Regions from separate parts of the Vibrio agarivorans genome, predicted to be linked through region 1. Evidence: predicted binding sites of a transcription regulator. Region 1 holds the regulator's gene; the other holds the start of a gene.
The links. The regulator CRP, encoded in region 1, controls carbon source genes, mostly activating them, when cyclic AMP is high. The targets are predictions, from matches to a motif close to TGTGANNNNNNTCACA.

Region 1 (10,328 bases):
AAAGGCATCGCAGAGCAAACTAACTTGTTGGCACTCAACGCGGCTATCGAAGCGGCACGAGCGGGCGAAAGTGGTCGCGGCTTTGCGGTTGTTGCTGATGAAGTGCGTGCGCTGGCAAGCAAGACACACGACTCAACCACTGAAATTGAGTCAATAATTGAAGAGTTACAGCAGCGTGCTGATTCGTCGTTCAATGTAACGCAATCAAGCAAAGGCATGGTGGATCAAACAATGGCTCAAGCTCAGCAAACCGGTGTTGCGCTAGAGCAGATTGCGGCAGAAATGACAGGTATTAACGATATGGTCATTATGATCTCAAGCGCTTGTGAAGAGCAATCCAACGTGACGCAGTTGGTGAGTAATGATATGTCAGCCCTAAAACAAGGCTCAGAGCAGCTTGAGCAAGACAGTGGTCACGCAGAAGAGGTTGTCGGCCAGCTTGTTTCAGTAGGTCGTCAGCTATCTAGTCAGATTGAAAGGTTCAAGTACTGATCGTTCTATTAATATTCAAGGCAGTCATGAAAATGACTGCCTTTTTTACTTGCCTTTCGTGTGAGAGATAGGAAAATACCGCCCTGAAATCACTCGCAAAGTAGTTCAGCACACCATGTTACTCATCATTGATAATTACGACTCTTTTACTTTCAATCTCTACCAGTACTTTTGTGAACTGGGAGCAGAGGTGAAGGTGGTTAGAAATGATGAAATCTCTCTTGAGGGTATAGAAGCGCTGGCTCCTTCGCATCTGGTTATCTCTCCGGGGCCATGTACACCCAATGAAGCGGGGATTTCTCTCGAGGCGATTAAGCACTTTAGTGGCAAGCTGCCCATTCTTGGTGTCTGTCTTGGGCATCAGGCGATTGCGCAGGCATTTGGGGGAGAAGTGGTGCGAGCGAGACAAGTTATGCATGGTAAAACCTCACCTATTTCCCACATTGGTAAAAGTGTCTTTTCTGGCCTCAACAACCCTTTAACGGTGACGCGTTATCACTCCTTAGTGGTGCGCACAGAGTCATTGCCAAGCTGCTTTGAGGTGACTGCTTGGACACAAACTGAGGAAGGGGAGTTTGATGAGATTATGGGTTATCAGCACCATACGTTGCCAATTCACGCAGTGCAGTTCCATCCAGAGTCGATCAAAACGGAGCAAGGGCATGAGCTGCTTGCTAACTTTTTGCGCCTCTAAAAGTGACCGCGATCACTATTATTGACAAATCCCTCCTTGAACGAGCACCTTCAGCGCCTGCAAATCTATGCGCAACGCGGGTTTAGTGTGTTTCTCTCTTTTTGAACACACGTGGTTTAGCATGCATTTTTAGTTGAATAAAAATGCGAGTTACTTAATAGCAATTTCAACCAGTCTCATTTTTCCTTTCTCTTAACTCATCATTTATTCACTAATTCTGTGTATGTATTAATCAATGACTGTGTTTGCATATTGCACCCAAACGAATAATAATGTAACCGTATATGAATACTTATGCTTTACAACTGAATTTATAGTTTAAGGTTGAATCTAAAACAGAATTATCCTCTATTGAAAAGGTTAATTGAATGTAAATACAATGCTGCGTATGTCGAAATGCAAAACATAATTCCCCAGGGTTAGATTGAACTAACACACTTTATTGCGACTATGCTTAAAGTGAGGTTTCAAACAGGGTGGTTTGCCACGCAAGCGAATGCGCATGCGGTTTCTAAAAGGAATGTGCAATGACAGTGGAAAAAAGCGTACAACGCAAAGATTTTGATCAAGTAATGGTGCCTTGCTATAACCCGATGGAGATGATTCCAGTTAAAGGGGAAGGGGCACGAGTATGGGACCAGCAAGGTAACGAATATATCGATTTTGCTGGTGGTATCGCTGTGAGCTGCTTGGGGCATTGTCACCCGGTTATGGTTAAGGCGCTGCAAGAGCAAGGCAACAAGCTGTGGCATTTAAGTAACGTGATGACCAATGAGCCAGCATTGCGTTTAGCGCAAAAACTCACCGAAGTGAGCTTTGCTGAAAAAGTCTTTTTTGCCAACTCTGGCGCAGAGGCCAACGAAGCTGCCCTGAAACTAGCTCGCCGCTATGCCGCCGATGTCTATGGTGAAGATAAGTCAGAGATCATCGCTTTCAAACAGGGCTTTCATGGCCGAACTTTCTTTACTGTCACCGTTGGTGGTCAAGCCTCTTATTCTGATGGCTTTGGTCCGAAGCCAGGCAATGTGACTCACCTGCCTTACAACGATATTGATGCGTTGCAAGCCCATATGTCAGAGCGAACATGTGCCATTATGATGGAGCCTCTACAAGGTGAGGGGGGCATAATTCCTCCAACGCCAGAGTTTGCTCAAGCTGTGCGTGAGTTGTGTGATAAACACAATGCACTGCTTATTTTCGATGAAGTACAAACCGGCAATGGCCGTACCGGTGACTTTTACGCGTATCAAGGTTTGGGTATTACTCCTGATATCTTGAGCACGGCTAAGTCTCTTGGTGGCGGCTTCCCAATTGGTGCGATGCTAACCACCGACAAGCTTGCTGAGCACATGAAAGTCGGCACTCATGGTTCAACTTATGGCGGCAACCCTCTTGCTTGTGCAGTGGCAGAAGCGGTTGTGGATGTTGTGAGTGATCCGCAAGTCCTTGCTGGAGTTAAAGAGCGTGAAACTTGGTTCCGTGATGGGTTGAATGCCTTGAACGAAAAGTACCAGCTGTTTTCTGAAATACGGGGTAAAGGCCTACTACTCGGTGCGGCACTGAATGAAGAGTGGCAAGGTCGCGCACGCGATGTGCTAGTCGCAGCAGGTCAGCAAGGCCTAATGGTATTAGTGGCTGGCGCGAATGTGGTGCGTTTCACGCCATCGCTGGTCATTACAAAAGAAGAAGTTGATGCAGGATTAGCACGACTTGATAAAGCTTTGGAGAGTCTTGTCTCCTAAAAATCTATCGCTTGCTCTGAGCGCGGAGAGTTCTCACCGCGCTCCTTAAGCGTTCAACAGCATCAGGAGGGAGTATCGATGCTTGTAGTTCGTCCAATTAGTCTATCTGATTACGAAGCCTTACATACCTGTGCCGTCGAGTCTGGCCATGGCTTCACATCTCTACCCGTCAATGAAGAGTTACTGACTAATCGCATTACCCATTCAGAATACAGCTTTGGCAAGCCAGAGGTGAGCGAACCGGGTGATGAAGGTTATTTGATGGTGGGTTTCGATAGTGAAACTGGTGAGGTTGCCGGTTGTACTGGCATTGAAGCGTCAATTGGCTGGGATGTACCGTTCTATTCTTACCACATCAGTACCGTTGTCCACTCATCGCCTAAGCTAGGGGTGAATAATGTGGTTAAGCTGCTGACCTTTGGCAATAACTACACGGGGTGCTCTGAAATCTGCACCTTGTTCTTACGTCCGAGCTTTCGCCAAGGCTTGAATGGGCGTCTGATGTCTAAGTGCCGTTTCTTGATGATGGCAGAACACCCTGAGCGATTTTCGAAGACGATTTTTGCTGAGATGCGTGGCGTCTCAGACGATGATGGCAACTCGCCGTTCTGGAAGTGGCTACAAGAGCACTTCTTCTCGATTGAATTTACCTTAGCGGATTATCTCACAGGCATTGGTAAGAAGGGGTTTATCGCGGATTTAATGCCTAAGCTGCCTATCTATATCAACTTGTTAAGTAAAGAGGCGCAAGCGGTGATTGGCAAGGTGCATGAGAACACCAAGCCTGCGTTGCGCTTGTTAGAAAAAGAAGGCTTCACCTGCCGAAACTATGTCGACATCTTTGATGCCGGCCCAACGGTGGAGTGTGATTTACAGCATATCGAAACGGTGCGTCATTCGTTCCGCGCGAAGGTACACGTCGCTGAACATTCCAGCGCGAAAGACTTTTTGATCGCTAATACCTCTTTCGAGCACTTTAGAGCCACTGCAGCAAAAGCGGCTTATGACCAAGAAGAGGGCTCAGTCATTCTAGCCCCAGAGGTCGCTGCAGCACTGCAGGTACAAGAAGGCGATTACGTGCGCATGCACGCCCAGTAACAAGGAGAAAAGATATGACGCATTGGATTGCAGGACAATGGATCGCGGGGCAAGGTGAGGCGATGCAGTCTGTTAGCCCATTTAATGATGAGGTGATATGGCAAGGTGATAGTGCCACGCCTGCTCAAGTAGAATCAGCAGTCAGCGCAGCAAGAGTAGCTTTTTCTAGCTGGAAGAAACTGACATTTACCCAGCGCGAAGCGCATGTGTTGGCCTTTGCCGATAAGCTCAAAGAGCGTGCAGAACAGCTAGCAGAAGTGATCGCTCAAGAGACTGGCAAGCCTTTGTGGGAAACACGCACAGAAGCCGCTGCCATGGCGGGTAAGGTAGCGATATCGATTCGCGCCTATCACCAACGTACCGGTGAGCATCAGCGTGAAGCCAACGGTAATCAGATTGTACTGCGTCATCGCCCGTTGGGTGTCATGGCGGTATTTGGCCCATACAACTTCCCTGGGCATTTACCTAATGGTCATATCGTACCTTCTCTTTTAGCAGGTAATACGGTGGTGTTTAAACCATCGGATCTAACGCCACTGACAGGCGAGTTTGTGATGCGACTGTGGCAGGAGTCTGGTCTACCTGAGGGAGTGATTAACCTAGTTCAGGGTGGCAAAGAGACGGGGATCGCGCTTGCTCAAGCAAAAGGGATTGATGGTCTCTTGTTTACCGGTAGTGCAAATACCGGTCATATACTGCATCGTCAATTTGCGGGCCAGCCCGACAAAATGCTCGCCCTTGAAATGGGTGGTAACAACCCAATGGTGATTTCCGAGCAGTTTGGCGATCTTGATGCAACCGTCTACACCATTTTGCAATCCGCTTTTATTAGTGCTGGTCAACGTTGCACCTGTGCACGTCGCTTATATGTCCCTCAAGGAGAGGCAGGTGATGCACTGCTTGAGAAGCTGGTTAGTGCAACTCAAACGATTGTCATAGATGAGCCTTTTGCCGAGCCCGCGCCGTTTATGGGGCCGCAGATATCAAAGCAAGCCGCCGACCATATTCTCGCAGCTCAAGCAAACTTATTGTCATTGGGTGGCAAGGCGCTGCTGGAAGGTCAGTCGCAAGGGTTTGCGTTTGTCTCTCCTGCGATTATTGATGTCACTAACATCAGTGCCTTACCAGACGAAGAGTACTTTGGCCCACTATTGCAGGTGATTCGTTATCAAGGATTGGAACAAGCCGTGGCGTTAGCGAATGACACTCGTTATGGCTTATCGGCCGGCTTAATCTCAACCGATGATGACGAGTGGGCATACTTTGTCGATAACATTCGAGCGGGCATTGTCAATCGCAACCGCCAATTGACAGGAGCAAGCGGAGACGCACCTTTTGGTGGCCCGGGAGCTTCTGGCAACTTACGTCCAAGCGCCTTCTATGCTGCAGATTATTGTGCCTATCCGATGGCATCGATGGAAGGCAGTGAGCCTTTACTGCCAGCGACATTAAGCCCTGGGTTAAAACTATAATCATTTTTCTCGTCACAAGCTGAGGGTAGCTCGAGAGCTACCCACCTTTTCCCTCTTTTTCAAAGACAAAGCAAGGAGAGAGTATGACCCCAACTTTCACCGTCGACACACTGTTTGCGCGAATGTGGCAAGACTATATTCATCGCTTGTGCCCCTCTGCTGAGCAAGTACATCAGATACTAGAGGAGGACAAGCCACTGATTAATGACCATATTGCTTTGAGGACCTTTAATATAGAGCCACTGGGTATTGAGACCTTAGCCAAGCCATTTCTGGCTTTAGGTTATCAAGAAGGAGGTGATTATGTTTTTGAGAGCAAAAAGCTGTTAGCGAAGCATTATGAACATCCCGATCCTAACCAGCCGAAGGTGTTTATCAGTGAGTTGAAAGTTGAAGAGTGTTCAATACAGCTTCAATCGATCGTCGCACGCCTTGTTGCCCAACTGGATGCCAATAAGCTATTAACGCCGGAGTTTCTCTTTGCGGGTCGCTTGTGGGACATCTCATATCAAGAGTATCAACAATTGGCGCAAGAGAGTGAGTATGCCTCTTGGCTCGCGGCGCACGGCTATGGTGCCAATCACTTTACGGTCAGCGTGAATCAACTCAATGCGTTTGCAGAGGTCGTTGACGTAAATGCTCGGCTGAGGCAGACGGGTTTTGTTATCAATGAATCGGGTGGGGAAGTGAAAGGCACTCCCGAGGTGTTACTAGAGCAATCATCGACTATGGCCGACAAAGTACTCGTCCAATTCAGTGATGGAGAGCAGCACATTCCGGGCGGTTTTTATGAGTTTGCCAAGCGCTATCCGACCCGCGATGGTTCACTGTATCGCGGATTTGTCGCAGCGTCGGCGGACAAAATCTTTGAGAGTACTAACCAGTAGTCTCTAATACCTTAAATAGGCAAGACATAAAAAAACACCAAACGGAGGTTTGGTGTTTTTTTCAATTTAATCAGCTTACTGAAAATTCACACGGACTCGTTGAGAGCCATTGAGAATTAACGAGTGCCGTAAACCACGATAGTTTTACCGTGTGCAGAAATTAGGTTCTGCTCTTCAAGCATCTTCAAGATACGGCCAACGGTTTCACGTGAACAACCAACAATCTGACCGATCTCTTGACGAGTGATCTTGATTTGCATGCCGTCTGGGTGTGTCATTGCGTCTGGCTGTTTCGCTAGGTTTAGTAGCGTCTGAGCGATGCGACCTGTTACGTCAAGGAATGCTAAGTCACCCACTTTTTGGCTAGTCACTTGTAGGCGGCTTGCCATCTGCGCTGAAAGGCGCATTAGGATATCTGGGTTAACTTGGATAAGTTGACGGAACTTCTTGAATGAAATCTCAGCAACTTCACATGGCGATTTTGCACGTACCCAAGCAGTACGCTCTTGGTCTTCTTCAAAAAGACCTAGCTCACCAATGAAATCACCTTGGTTTAGGTAAGAAAGGATCATTTCCTTACCTTCTTCGTCTTTAATAAGAACCGCAACAGAACCTTTTACGATGTAGTACAAGGTTTCCGCTTTTTCACCAGCGTGAATCAGCGTGCTTTTTGATGGGTACTTATGAATATGACAGTGTGAAAGAAACCACTCTAACGTTGGATCGGTTTGAGGTTTACCTAGAACCATAAATATATCTTCCTCTGCAGGGTTCGCTTGCTGCTTTCCTTATTGCGCTAAGCTTAACTAGGCTTAGTAGCATAAGTGCTGAAGACACTTGCTGCAAGCTATCTCGTAATTCAGACAAGATAGTAACGCGTTTCTTGTGCGATTTCTTGATTTTAACGGGGTAAGATGACCGATAATTACTCAGATTCTGTGCACCTGATCACGTACTGACAAGGTTGTCTGGTTATTGGTCGCAATTAACCTATTTTCCCAGTTTCTATAAGCTGCTGTAAGATGGGTCTGACAATCAATTCCATCGCAAAACTCATCTTACCCCCGGGCACAACAAGTGTGTTGTGGCGCGACATAAATGAGCCGTCAATCATCGCTAGCAGATAAGGGAAGTCGACATTTTTGATCCCGCGCAGACGAATCACCACAAAACTCTCGTCCAGACTTGGGATGCCTTTCGCATTTAGCGGGTTGGAAGTGTCGACGGTAGGGACACGCTGAAAGTTGATATGGGTGCGTGAAAACTGCGGAGTGATGTAGTTTAGGTAGTCATCCATTGAGCGGACGATAGAATCCATCACTGCTTCGCGTGAGTGTCCACGGTCACGAGTGTCGCGGACAAACTTTTGAATCCACTCTAAGTTAACGATAGGCACCATGCCAATCAGAAAATCGACGTGTTTAGAGACGTTGACTTCACCATCGACTACGCCGCCATGCAGGCCCTCATAGAACAGTACATCGGTATCTTCGGGCAGTTGTTGCCATGGAGTGAAGGTTCCAGGCATTTGGTTGTAAGGCACCGCTTCATCAAAGGTATGTAGATAGCGACGCACTTCCCCTTGCCCCTCTTCGCCATAGCGAGCAAAAAACTGCTCTAGTGCAGAGAAGTCGTTGGCTTGTGGGCCGAAGTAGCTGATGTGTTTGCCTTGCTCGCGTGCTTTGCGAATCTCCACGTCCATCTCAGGACGGGTAAAGCGGTGGAAGCTATCTCCTTCCACCCAGGCGGATTTGACGTTCATCATATTGAACATCTTTCTAAAGGCTTCTGACGTTGTGGTGGTTCCTGCACCAGAGGAGCCGGTCACCGCGATAATCGGATGCTTGGCTGACATGACTTACCTGTCTATTTAATAGTTATGATTTTTGGAAGCTTAACCTTAGCGCACCAAAGTGACTTTGGCGAGGTTGTGGTTAGAATTTTCCGATGGACTTACGAACCTGAATATCAATGGTTTCATGTAGCTCAGAAAAGACGATAACGGCATCGCCTGCCTCTATTTGCTTGCGTACCTGTTCCACCTTTTGCGCCAGGGTGACTTCATACTCTCCGTAGTCGGTCCCCTCGCGAAGGATGAACTCTTTGATTAGGTTGTCGAGTGTCTCGGATTCAATTTCTTGCCATGGGATGATCATCAATACTTCTCCACTTCATGATCAATCTGTCTTAATGCGTATTATGCCGACTTTGAGAGACATTCGTAATAGGCAGGCAGCGCTTCTTCTAGCCAAAATGTGGGTTTTAGTAAACTGCCGCTGAGAAAGCCAACGTGACCTCCATGCTCAAACAGACGGTAATCGATATTATCTGGCAGGATAAATTTGGGGATCACGTCTTCAGTCATGAACGGGTCGTCTTTGGCATGAATGATCAATGTTGGTGTAGTGATGGCTTTGAGGTGATTGATCCCAGAGCACTGCTGGTAATAGTCTTCAGCATCCTTAAAACCGTGCAGGGGTGCTGTAATTAAATCATCAAACTCTTGTAAACGGGTGACGCGTTTAATGCTCTGATAAGTGATCTTAAGTTCACCCTTGATCAGATGGTGTTTACGAATGGCGTTGCGTTTAAGCGAGCCCAGTAGGTAGTTACGATAGAGTTTGGAAAACCCCTGCTCAATTCGGTTGGAACAAGCCGCAAGATCGAGTGGCGCTGAGATTATACTGGCCGCATCAATCAGCGACTCATCTTGGTATTTCGCTAAGTAGTTAGCGAGCATGTTGCCGCCAAGGGAGATGCCGACCGCCACCAATTTATTCTCAGGAAACTGAGCGCGTAAATGTTTAAGGAAAAAACGGGCGTCTTCCGTTTCTCCCGAGTGATAGGCTCGAGCTTGTAGGTTAGGTTTTCCACTACAGCCGCGAAAGTGCATCATCACAGATAGCCATCCGTCATCAGCGAAGGCTTTCATTAGGCCATTGGCGTAAGGGCTATAAAAACAGCCTTCTAGTCCGTGGAAAAGCACGAATAGCGGCTTTTTCTGCGCATCAGGGTGGTTAGGGTCTTGACTCCAAGCGAGATCAAGAAAGTCACCATCGGGTGTGTCGAGAGTTTGCCATTGAGGCTCAAACAGCGCTTTCTTACGAATCATGCGCGGAAATAGGGTTTGGGCGTGAGGGTTTTTTAGGCCCGTTGCAGCGATAAATTGTGGCATATACTACAGTCCTTGTATCTATCGGTTGCTTAGTTGAGCAACGCTTCCACTGGCTTAGCGAAAGCCGCCTGTAGGTGTTCTGCGCCAAGTTGTAGGCAGTACATCTGGGTTAGACTGTGTTCCTCTCTACTGGTGAGGGTGAGGTGATTAATACAGTCTACGAGGTCGGCTTGCTGTTGTTTTTCTAGTTGTAATTCAAACTGTAGGGCTTCTCTGTACAGTGTGTCACTTAGCGCTGTTTTGAGCTTTCTGCGTAGCTCTCGATAGTGATGCAATAGCGCTTCGGTGCGCCCGAGAGATTGTTCGACTCGATGCCAGTCCTGTTCTTGGATGGTGTAGTGATGCTCATCGAGCCATTTTAGGGCGATCAACAGATTCACATTACCGTGAAACTGGTTTTGCAATGCTAGGCAGGCATCTTTCACTTCTCTGCTCGAGTAGTACTCGAGGCTAAATTGCCACAGTTGCTCCATGGTGAGAAGTTGATGTGCCTGCTGATTGGTCATACTGCGTTGAATTCCTGTTCCATCTGCTCAAGCGTCTCTTGCTGCTCCATCCACTCCATTTCAACCTCTTCGAGTTGAGACTTTGCGTTGGCTTGATCAGCAAGTACTTGGTTAAGTTTAGCTTTGTTTTCTGCTTCATACAGGCTGTTATCTAATAATTGTTGTTCAGCTTGTGCGACAGCGGCGCCTAACTTATCCATTTTTTCTTCGAGTTTTGTCAGAGTTTTGCGAATAGGAGCGGTCTGTTTACGAAATTCTGCTT
Region 2 (10,328 bases), on a different contig from region 1:
ATCAGCCCAAGTTTCTGCGCCAGAATCAGCCACACCCACCGCTAGGTCGCGGTAAAGGCCAACTGACATGCCCTTCTCTTCCGCTAGCGTCTGAGCTTCGTTAATTTGAGTATCCGCAACCCACTGTAGATACATGTATAGGTTAACGCGATCTTGGTTGTCTTTAATGTACTTTTGAACGGCACTGTTTTCGAAGTGACGGTATTTCTCAGGGAATACCGGCCAGCCCCACATGTTGCTATCTTCTGCGTGCAACTCAGCGTGCAGCGCATCAAATGCCGCTTGGTGTACTAAGCTATCGCCCCCTTCTGCAACAAATGCTTCAAACTCTTTCGCGCGGTCTGTGCCTTTGTCTAGGTGACGAGATTTAAATTCATTAAATAGCAATGGCAGAATGCTCATCTTCATCGCTGATACTTCTGAGTAGTTCACCCAGTGAGCATCACGCGCTTCTTGAAGACGCTTTTGGAACTCTGCGCTGCCAACTTGCTGCTGTGCTTCTGCACTTAGAGAGAACTCTGGTACAGAGCTCACATCAATATACATGATGTTTAACCAGCGACGAGAAGACGGGCTGTATGGGCTCGCACCTTCTGGGTTAGCTGGGAATAGTGAATGAATTGGGTTCAGACCCACAAAATCACCACCACGTGATGCGATATCTGCCACCAACTGTTTTAGGTCACCGAAATCACCGATACCCCAGTTGTGTTGTGTACGTAGTGTGTAAAGCTGAACACTCGGGCCCCACATTTTTTTGCCCGATTCCATTTCTGGCTGTTTGAAACACGCTTTCGGCGTGATAATCAGCGTCATGCAGTATGGAGATTTACGACGTTTGCGAGAGATCTCTAGCTTGTGGTAACCCCAAGGTAGGTTGCTTGGTAAAGCAAATACCAATGGACCACCTTCCGCACGCTCATCACGAACAACTTGCGACTGTAGGTAACCTTCTAGTACCTCACCCTCTTCCGTTGTTAATGACCAGCTAAACTCGCTTTCACGCGCGCTTGTACCTAGGTAAAGAGGTACTTCTACTGGCTCTCCGCTGCGTAGCACTAGAACTGGGTCAAGTACGTCTTTTTTATGTTTTTTCTCTGCAGACTTTAGCAAAGTCTCATCATTTGTAGTGTCGTAACCTAGGGAAGCAAGTAGACGACGTAAGGTATCTTCTTCCACCTTAGCCTCATCTCCCCAAGCACTGACGTAACTATCAGCCAATCGCGCCATTTCAGCGACTTGTTTTAGTGCACTTTGTTCTTTCATCGCTCTCTCCGAAGGACTGCTAACCTTCATCCTGTAGGGTTTGACTAACAAAATGTTAGTCTAAAAATATCTTCAATAGTGACAGAAGAGCCAAGGCGGTTGCCTTGGCTAATCTTTGTACTTTGGAAATTAACGGTTAACCGCTTCTAGTTTCCAAATGTTGTTCACGTAGTCGCGAATCGAACGGTCTGAGCTGAACTTGCCAACTAGCGCCGTGTTTAGAATCGCTTTCTTCGCCCAACCTGCTTGGTCACGGTATTGCGCGTCCATATCTTCGTGAGCTTTCACGTAAGACGCGAAGTCAGCAAGACATAGGTACGGGTCACCGCCATCTAGTAGGCTGTCGTATGTTGCACGTAGTAGACCTGGTTGACCTGGAGTGAACTCATCACCTAGTAGTAGGTCTAGAGATGCTTTCAATAGTGGGTCAGCGTTGTAGTAGTCGTATGGGTTGTAACCTGCCGCTTGTGTGCGTTTCACACCATCAACATCTAAGCCGAAGATGTAGATGTTCTCATCGCCTACTTCTTCACGGATCTCAACGTTAGCACCGTCCATCGTACCGATAGTTAGGGCACCGTTAAGCGCCATCTTCATGTTACCCGTACCAGATGCTTCTTTACCTGCCATAGAGATTTGCTGAGAAACGTCAGCCGCTGGGATCAACATTTCAGCCATGCTTACACGGTAGTCAGGGATGAATACCACTTTCAGCTTACCGCCTAGGCGAGGGTCGTTGTTTACTTTCTCAGCAACCTTGTTAATCGCAAAGATGATCTCTTTCGCTAAGTGGTAACCTGGCGCCGCTTTCGAGCCGAAGAATACAACGCGTGGCGTCATATCAAACGTTGGGTCATTCAGTAGGCGGTGGTATAGAGACAACACGTGTAGCAAATCAAGCTGCTGGCGCTTGTACTCGTGCAGACGCTTGATCATCACGTCAAAGATAGCATTCGTATCTAGCTCGATACCCATGTTCTCTTTAACCCAATCCGCTAGACGCTGTTTGTTCTGTTTCTTAACAGCCATGTACTCTTTTTGGAATTTCGCATCGTTAGCAAATTCCGCAATGCCTTCTAGCTGTTCAAGCTTAGCTGGCCACTCAGAACCAATCTTCTCAGTGATAAGAGCCGATAGACCTGGGTTACAGAATTTCAACCAACGACGAGGTGTCACACCGTTCGTTACGTTGTGTAGACGAGTTGGGTACATCTCGTGGAACTCTGGGAATAGGTCAGCTTTCACCAACTCAGAGTGAAGTGCTGCTACACCGTTAACTGCGTATGAACCGATAACACATAGGTTAGCCATACGAACCATGCGGTGGAAACCTTCTTGGATGATAGAAAGCTTAGCTTGCTTCTCACCATCACCAGGCCACATTGCACGTACTTCTTGTAGGAAGCGGTGGTTGATTTCAAAGATAATTTCCATGTGACGAGGAAGTAGACGCTGAATTAGCGACTCAGACCAAGTCTCTAGTGCTTCTGGCAATAGAGTGTGGTTTGTGTACGCGAATGTGTGCGAGCTGATTTCCCATGCTTCTTCCCAAGATAGGCCTTTCTCATCAAGAAGGATGCGCATCAATTCTGGGATAGCGATAGTTGGGTGTGTATCGTTAAGCTGGATAGTCTCTTGCTTAGGAAGATCCGCTAGTGTGTAACCTGCTGCTTCGTGGCGACGTAGGATGTCGCGTACCGATGCTGCTGAGTGGAAGTACTGCTGCATTAGACGCAGAGTCTTACCTTTCTCGTGGTTGTCGTTCGGGTAAAGAACTTTCGTGATGTTACCTGCATCGATCAGTGCGTGCTGAGCTTCGAAGTAGTCACCGTTGTTGAAGCTCTCTAGAGAGAAAGGCGCAAGAGCCTGACATTCCCAAAGACGCAGTGGATACACTGTTTCTGACTCGTAACCTACGATAGGTAGATCCCATGGCATTGCTTTCACAGTCATGCCTGGTACCCATTTGCGGACTTCTTTGCCGCCTTGGTTAACCACTTCTACGCGGCCAAAGAAACCGATCTCTTGAGCAAGTTCAGGACGAGCCACTTCCCAAGGGTAACCCTCAACACCACGCCATGCGTCTGGTGCTTCTTTCTGGCGGCCATCTTCAAATGACTGCTTAAATAGACCGTATTCGTAGTGCAGGCCGTAACCTACAGTTGGGTATTCTTGTGCAGCACAAGAATCCATGAAACATGCTGCTAGACGACCTAGACCACCGTTACCTAGTGATGGGTCACGTTCTTCTTCTAGAAGATCTGTTAGGTTTTGACCTAGCTCTTCCATCGCTTCAGTGATCTGCTCGTACAGACCCATGCTGATCAGGTTGTTACCTGTCAAACGGCCAATAAGGAACTCTAGTGAAAGGTAGTTAACGCTTTTCGCTTGTTTGATTTTTGGGTCTTGCTCTGTTTGTAGCAAGTCAAGCGTTGTTAGTTCTGCTAGTGCGCGGCCCATTGCTAGGTACCATGCACGAGGAGAAGCTGTTTCTACTGTTGTCGCGTAAGTCGCTGAAAGGTGTTTTTTAACATCTGCTTGGAATGCAGCTTTGTCAAAGTTTTTCTGTTGAGTAGGTTTCATTAGAGAAATCTCACTTATTGGTTTTAATCCATCTACGATATATCGTGCATTGTCCCCTATTTCAAAACATCCTCCCGTATAGGGTGGAGGATAGGAGGAGAGCACAGGGCGTAGAGCCTATTACTTTGCAAATAAAGTGATCTAACTCTCACTGACACTCGATTTGCTCAAATTTGTGTTGAACCGGATCACACTCATGGTCGTTTTATAAACAACCGTAAACGATGACAGAAAAATTAACCTTTTTAGAGTTATCGGGATTTTTATAACCTTGGTCACAAATATTTATCGAGCCATCACTTTTGTGCTAATAAGCAGTGCAATCGATTTCAATAATAGTGAACAAATGACTACATTTTGTGACCAAGCCCACAGATATGGGGCGTAGTTGTACCAGATGTACGAATTGCGAGCGAAAACGAGGGTTGGATCAATGCCATTCGCGTTTTTCTTTCAGTAACATGACGATACCCAGTCATACCATCCTACTTTTAGGCACGTATGACGAATAAATAGAGACACCGTTAACGGTGCATTGGATAAATCAGGGTAAGAATAAGATGTGGATACCATCAAAGTTAACTCGCCCGGGCCGATTACATAACGCGATTCTACGCCCACGAGTTTTAGACTTGCTGCAAGAAGCTAACTGCTACAAATTAGTACTGTTCCGTTCGCCAGCTGGCTACGGTAAAACCACAATGGCAGCTCAGTGGCTAGCAGATAAAACGCATGTCGGTTGGTATAGCGTAGATGAGAGTGATAACGACCCATTTCGCTTTATTAACTATTTTTTGCAAGCGCTGAACAAAGCGACAGATAACTGCTGTCCAAATGCTCAAAAACTGGCTGAGAAGCGCCAGTTCTCATCATTGCATTCACTATTTGGTGAAGTCTTCACTGAGCTTTCTGACTTTTATCAAGAGAGCTACATTGTTATCGATGACTACCATCTCATTAATGATGACGAAATTCATGAAGCGATGCGCTTTTTCCTTAAACATATGCCTGACAATCTCACGCTAGTGGTCACAAGCCGATCTGCACCGCCATTGGGCACCGCTAACCTGCGCGTTCGTGACCTGATGATTGAGATTGGCAACGAGCTGCTCGCATTTGATACTGAAGAGACGACACGTTTCTTCAATCAGCGAGTAGATGATGGCATTGACGATCAAACTGCGAATAGCCTTCGCACCTATGTGGAAGGCTGGCCATCTGCGCTGCAGTTGATCGCTTTACAAGCTCAGCACCAACAGCGTACCTTAGTACAATCGGCTGAGTCAGTTTCACAATTCAATCACGCCCATCTTTGGGACTATCTGATTGAGGAAGTTTTCGATCTTCTTGATCAAGAGACACGCCAGTTCTTGTTGGAATGTTCTGTACTGGATCACTTCAACGATACCCTCGTCTGCACCTTGACTAAGCGCGAAGACGCACTAAGCATGCTTGAGTCTCTCAATCGCTATGGTTTGTTTGTCTACCCTCTTGAGGGAGAGCACAACTGGTATCGCTTCCATAATCTGTTTGCAGAGTTTCTTGCTCACGAGCGTCAAGCACGGATCCCACAAAAAGAGGGAGAGTTACACCAAGCAGCGGCGCAAGCTTGGCTAGAACAAGGTATGCCTCATCGCGCCCTCAGCCATGCTCAAATGTCGAATGATACTGAGCTAATGGCAGGTATTCTGCGTGAGCACGGATGGAAGATGTTCAACCAAGGCGAGCTAGAGTCCCTTGAAAAAGCGATCAGCAGCCTATCGCCAGAGCAGCTTTACACAGTACCGAAACTCGTGATGCTGCAAGCGTGGGTTGAGCAGAGTCTCAATGGCTATAACAAGGTAGGTGACATGCTCACCACCGCGATTGAGCACATGGAAGAGTACGATGTCACTCTATCCTCCAAAGAGCAAGGTGAGCTTAATGCACTAAAAGCACAGGTAGCGATTAACCAAAACCAGCCTGAGCAAGCACTTGAGCTGGCGGAACTGGCGCTCAGTCAACTTGATCACACGGTATATCGTAGCCGCATTGTCGCCACGTCTGTTGTCGGCGAAGTCAACCACGTACTTGGCCATCTCAGTCGTGCGCTGCCGATGATGCAACAAACAGAGAAGCTTGCTCGTCAATATCAGGTTTACCATCAAGCGTTGTGGGCAATGCTGCAACAGAGCGAGATCTTAATTGCTCAAGGTTACGTTCAAGCGGCCTACGAAGTACAAGACAACGCCTTTAAGCTCATTGAGGAGCATCAACTTCAGCAATTGCCAATGAATGAGTTCTTGCTGCGTATCCGCTCACAGCTGTTGTGGTGCTGGAATCGATTGGATGAAGCTGAGGTGTGTGCTTACCAAGGGATTGAAGTACTTGGCAACGACAGTGACCCACGTCACCTTCATTCCTACTCTATGCTGGCACGCATCGCGATTGGTCGTGGTGAGCTTGATAAGGCAGCTAAGTTCATCAAGCAAATCGAGCACATGATGAAGCAATCCACCTACCACGTTGATTGGACGGCGAATGCCTCACTCTCCTTACTGCTCTTCTGGCAGGCGCGTGGTGACAGTGGTGCGATCCAGCAGTGGCTAGAGACTGCTACTCGCCCAGATAAAGCGTGTAACCACTTTACTCAGTTACAGTGGCGCAATATCGTACGCGCCTACATTAACTTAGGTGAGTTTGAGCAAGCACAAGAGACGCTTAGCTTCCTGCAGCAAGAGGCAGATAAGCATCAGCTAGTGACGGATACGAACCGTAACCTAATTGTCGAAACTATTTTGCTTGCGAGCAAAGGTGAAGACGATGAAGCACGAGCGAAGCTCAAGTACGCCTTAGAGATGACCAACCAAACCGGTATTTTGGGTAACTTCCTTGTTGATGGCAGCAAAATTGGCCACCTGCTTGAAAAACTGACCCACAAGACCGAACTTGGGGATCTTGAGCGTCACCGAGCGCAGCAGCTGATGAAAGACATCTCAACCACGCAGCGCAGTCGCTCAGTACACTTTGATGAAGAGTTTGTTGAGAAGCTGGTCAATCACCCAAATATTCCTGAACTAGTGCGCACCAGCCCTCTCACGCAGCGAGAGTGGCAAGTACTTGGCCTGATCTACTCTGGGTTTAGTAACGAGCAGATTGCGCAAGAGCTGGATGTCGCAGGTACAACGATTAAAACCCATATTCGCAACTTGTATCAAAAGCTCAACATCGCCAACCGCAAAGAGGCAATCCGCACGGCAGAAAACCTACTGCAGTTAATGGGCTATTAGAGATAGCGAAGCGAAAAATAGAAAGAGCGCCTGCGTTACTCGCTGGCGCTCTTTTTTTCGTTCATTTTTAAGATGAGATCATGAAAGACCCAAAACGCTGAAGACTAAGTCAAAGTCGCTTTGGTTCAGCTTGTTTAGGCTTCTCACATTTACAGTGTAAAACTGTTTACTGCTCTTGGCGCAATGCGCGAATTAATACCGATGTATCCATTCGGTTGTCACCTTGCGAACTCAGCTGACGATACTGCGCAATCACTTTTTCCGTCAGAGGTAATGTGACGCCTTGGCGCTCTGCTTCATCAAGACAAAAACCAAGATCTTTGATCATCCAATCAATCGCAAAGCCAAAATCGAACTTATCTTGCGACATGGTGACACCGCGATTCTCCATTTGCCAAGAGCCCGCCGCGCCATGCTTTAAGCAGTCAACGACAGTCGCGATATCTAAACCTGATTTTTCCGCTAACAAAAGCCCTTCCGACAAGCCAGATAATACACCACCAATACAAATTTGATTGACCATCTTGGCGCGCTGTCCCTGCCCTACCGCACCCATCAACACCGACGACTTACCGTAAGCAGAAAAAACCGGTTGCAGTTCATCAAACAACGCTTGGTCGCCACCACACATAATCGTCAGAACGCCATTCTCCGCACCGGCTTGGCCTCCTGAGACTGGTGCATCCATAAATCGAATAGAATGGCTCTGAGCCGCTTGTGAGAGCTCTTCCGCTAGGCTGGCAGACGTCGTTGTATGATCAACAAGAATTGCCCCCGCTTTCATGGAGTGAAGCGCCCCACTTTTACTTGTGGTCATGCTACGAACATCATCGTCATTGCCGACACACAGCAACACCACGTCGGCTTCACACACTGCCTCTTGTACCGTTGAGGCCACGTGGCCAGAAAATGCTTCTCCCCACGCAACTGCTTTTGCGTGAGTGCGGTTAAATACTGTCACATCAAAGCCCGCTTTGGTGAGGTGCCCTGCCATAGGGAATCCCATGACACCTAAGCCAAGAAAAGTAACTTTCATTGCCAATCCTTTCATCGTCGATTTGTTTACAACACGTTAGCGCTATTGAGCAGCGATGTCACTGCCTAGACGCACTGTTGAGATATTATTGGTCAAGAGACGCATAATAAAATGCCCGCACAAGCAAGGCGCTTGTGCGGGCATTTTTGATACCAGATTAACTTATCATACGCGATTCACTGTCAAAGACAGCCCGCAATGATTAAAGCTCAGCGTTATGATAAACCTGTTGAACGTCATCACAGTCGTCAAGCATGTCCAGGAACTTCTGGAACTTCTCAGCATCTTCACCAGCTACTGGCGTGTGAGTCTGAGGAACAAACGTGATCTCTTCGACATCAAGAGTCACATCTGGGAATGCCGCGTTCAGTGCAGTTTTAGTTTTGAAGAACTCTGTGGTTGGAGCGAACACAGTGATCACACCGTCTTCTAGCTCAACGTCAGTCACATCAACGTCTTCCATCATCAGAGCTTCAAGTACCACTTCATCATCTTCGCCCTTAAACTGGAATACCGCTTGGTGAGCAAACATGTGAGAAACCGAACCTTCTACACCAATTTTCGCGCCTGTTTTTACAAAGCATTGGCGAACATCTTGGAATGTACGGTTGCCGTTATCAGTCAGACAGTCAACGATCACGCTAGTGCCACCTGGGCCAAAGCCTTCGTAGCGCGCTGGTTGGTAATCTTCACCACCGCCACCGCTCGCTTTGTCTAGTGCCTTATCAATAACGTGTGCTGGAACTTGGTCTTTCTTCGCCTTTGCAATTAGGTGCTTAAGCGATAGGTTCATATCAGGATCAGAACCGCCATTTTTTGCACAAACGTAAATCTCTTTACCGTACTTAGAATAAACTTTAATTTTTGCGCCTGCAGTTTTCGCCATTGAGGCTTTGCGCACTTCAAAACTTCTTCCCATCGGGATGTTCTCTCTAGTGTTTCGATTTTTAACGGCAAAGATTTTAGCAAAACCATTGCCCTTTTCAATTAACTAAACCGTTTAGTTCGGTGTTCTTTGACCAATAACAACCCTTACAGACCCATCATCTGACGATATTTCATCACTGATGCTTGAAACGTCTCTTGCTCTGCAGGATCGGTCAATTTGTCCAACTGGTTTTGAACTTCCTCGAAGGTTCCTTTGCCATTTTTGACTTTCCAAACGATAAACGAAGCTTGCTTGTCCAGCTCAATAACATTTTTTGCGCTGGCGTCTAAAAGTGACAAATTATGAGACATTTCGGGTTACTCGCACTGACAAGTTGGTACATAAGGCACACAGTATACACGGAAGTGAACCAAAGGTGTGAGTTTGAAATCTAGGCGGTAGTCTCCATACAGCGATTACTGAAGGGGCACTACAAAAACAATAAGGGTGACGTGAACGCCACCCTCGAAAGATTAATGGATCAAACCTAACTCTCTCGCCTCTTCCATTGTGAGGCCGCTCTCTCTAATTTCCTTGAGCATTTCGATACGACGACGAGCTTCCGCACATTTCACCTGCTTGGTTGGCTGAACATCGTCAGGCATGTTGTCGTGATCCCATTTATGAGTGATGGTTGACATTTCATCATGGTCAATAGAATTAATGGACATTGTTTCCTCCTGATAAAACCATGTTTCAACACCTAATCAGTAGCAAATGACGATTCCCTTGTTAAGATTTTCTCTCTCTTTCTGTGACTGAGATTACGCTTCCAAAACTCAACTGACAATTCACTCAATATTGCTTTGCGTTGGGTCAATTTCACGATTACATTTACGAAAATACGCTGTTTGTTTTATCATCAGCGCTGTGTCACATTTTCTCGCTCCAACGCCTTCAAATCGCGCTCTCTACTCACTACGAACTACTACGCATATTCACCCTCGACTAGCGGTGCGTTAACTCTCGTTCGGAAAGATGATCAAGGTAAGTCACAAAATAACGAAAGCATGATCAAGGAGAATACGATCTCGTCATTGAATCTACGAAGGCACAACAAGAGTAATAACAATTACAGCAAAGTGGCAGGAATGCCATGGGGAGGGAAAACACGAGACAAAAAAATGCGAGCTCCTAAGAACTCGCGAACTATTCAGAATGAATGTAACAATATGAGCCAATCTAATTTCATCAGAAAGGACAAAAGGTTGTCTATTCGCTTTCTATACTAGGAGGCAGCCGGTGT

Region 2: the regulator CRP is predicted to act here: its motif matches at 4,208-4,223, upstream of malT (HTH-type transcriptional regulator MalT).

The regions. Positions count from the first base shown of each region.
Region 1 is NZ_JAUFQF010000004.1:655,104-665,431, reverse strand. It holds gene QWZ05_RS11580 (methyl-accepting chemotaxis protein) at 1-492, shown strand, start outside; gene QWZ05_RS11575 (aminodeoxychorismate/anthranilate synthase component II) at 608-1,186, shown strand; gene QWZ05_RS11570 (aspartate aminotransferase family protein) at 1,714-2,928, shown strand; gene astA (arginine N-succinyltransferase) at 3,007-4,026, shown strand; gene astD (succinylglutamate-semialdehyde dehydrogenase) at 4,041-5,498, shown strand; gene QWZ05_RS11555 (DUF1338 domain-containing protein) at 5,582-6,385, shown strand; gene crp (cAMP-activated global transcriptional regulator CRP) at 6,502-7,134, opposite strand; gene QWZ05_RS11545 (phosphoribulokinase) at 7,371-8,240, opposite strand; gene QWZ05_RS11540 (YheU family protein) at 8,320-8,541, opposite strand; gene QWZ05_RS11535 (hydrolase) at 8,583-9,560, opposite strand; gene QWZ05_RS11530 (TIGR02444 family protein) at 9,590-10,066, opposite strand; gene QWZ05_RS11525 (ABC transporter ATP-binding protein) at 10,063-10,328, opposite strand, start outside.
Region 2 is NZ_JAUFQF010000002.1:248,298-258,625, reverse strand. It holds gene malQ (4-alpha-glucanotransferase) at 1-1,266, opposite strand, end outside; gene QWZ05_RS06685 (glycogen/starch/alpha-glucan phosphorylase) at 1,396-3,849, opposite strand; gene malT (HTH-type transcriptional regulator MalT) at 4,410-7,118, shown strand; gene QWZ05_RS06675 (NAD(P)-dependent oxidoreductase) at 7,285-8,154, opposite strand; gene QWZ05_RS06670 (YebC/PmpR family DNA-binding transcriptional regulator) at 8,357-9,073, opposite strand; gene QWZ05_RS06665 (DUF3283 family protein) at 9,187-9,393, opposite strand; gene QWZ05_RS06660 (hypothetical protein) at 9,556-9,753, opposite strand.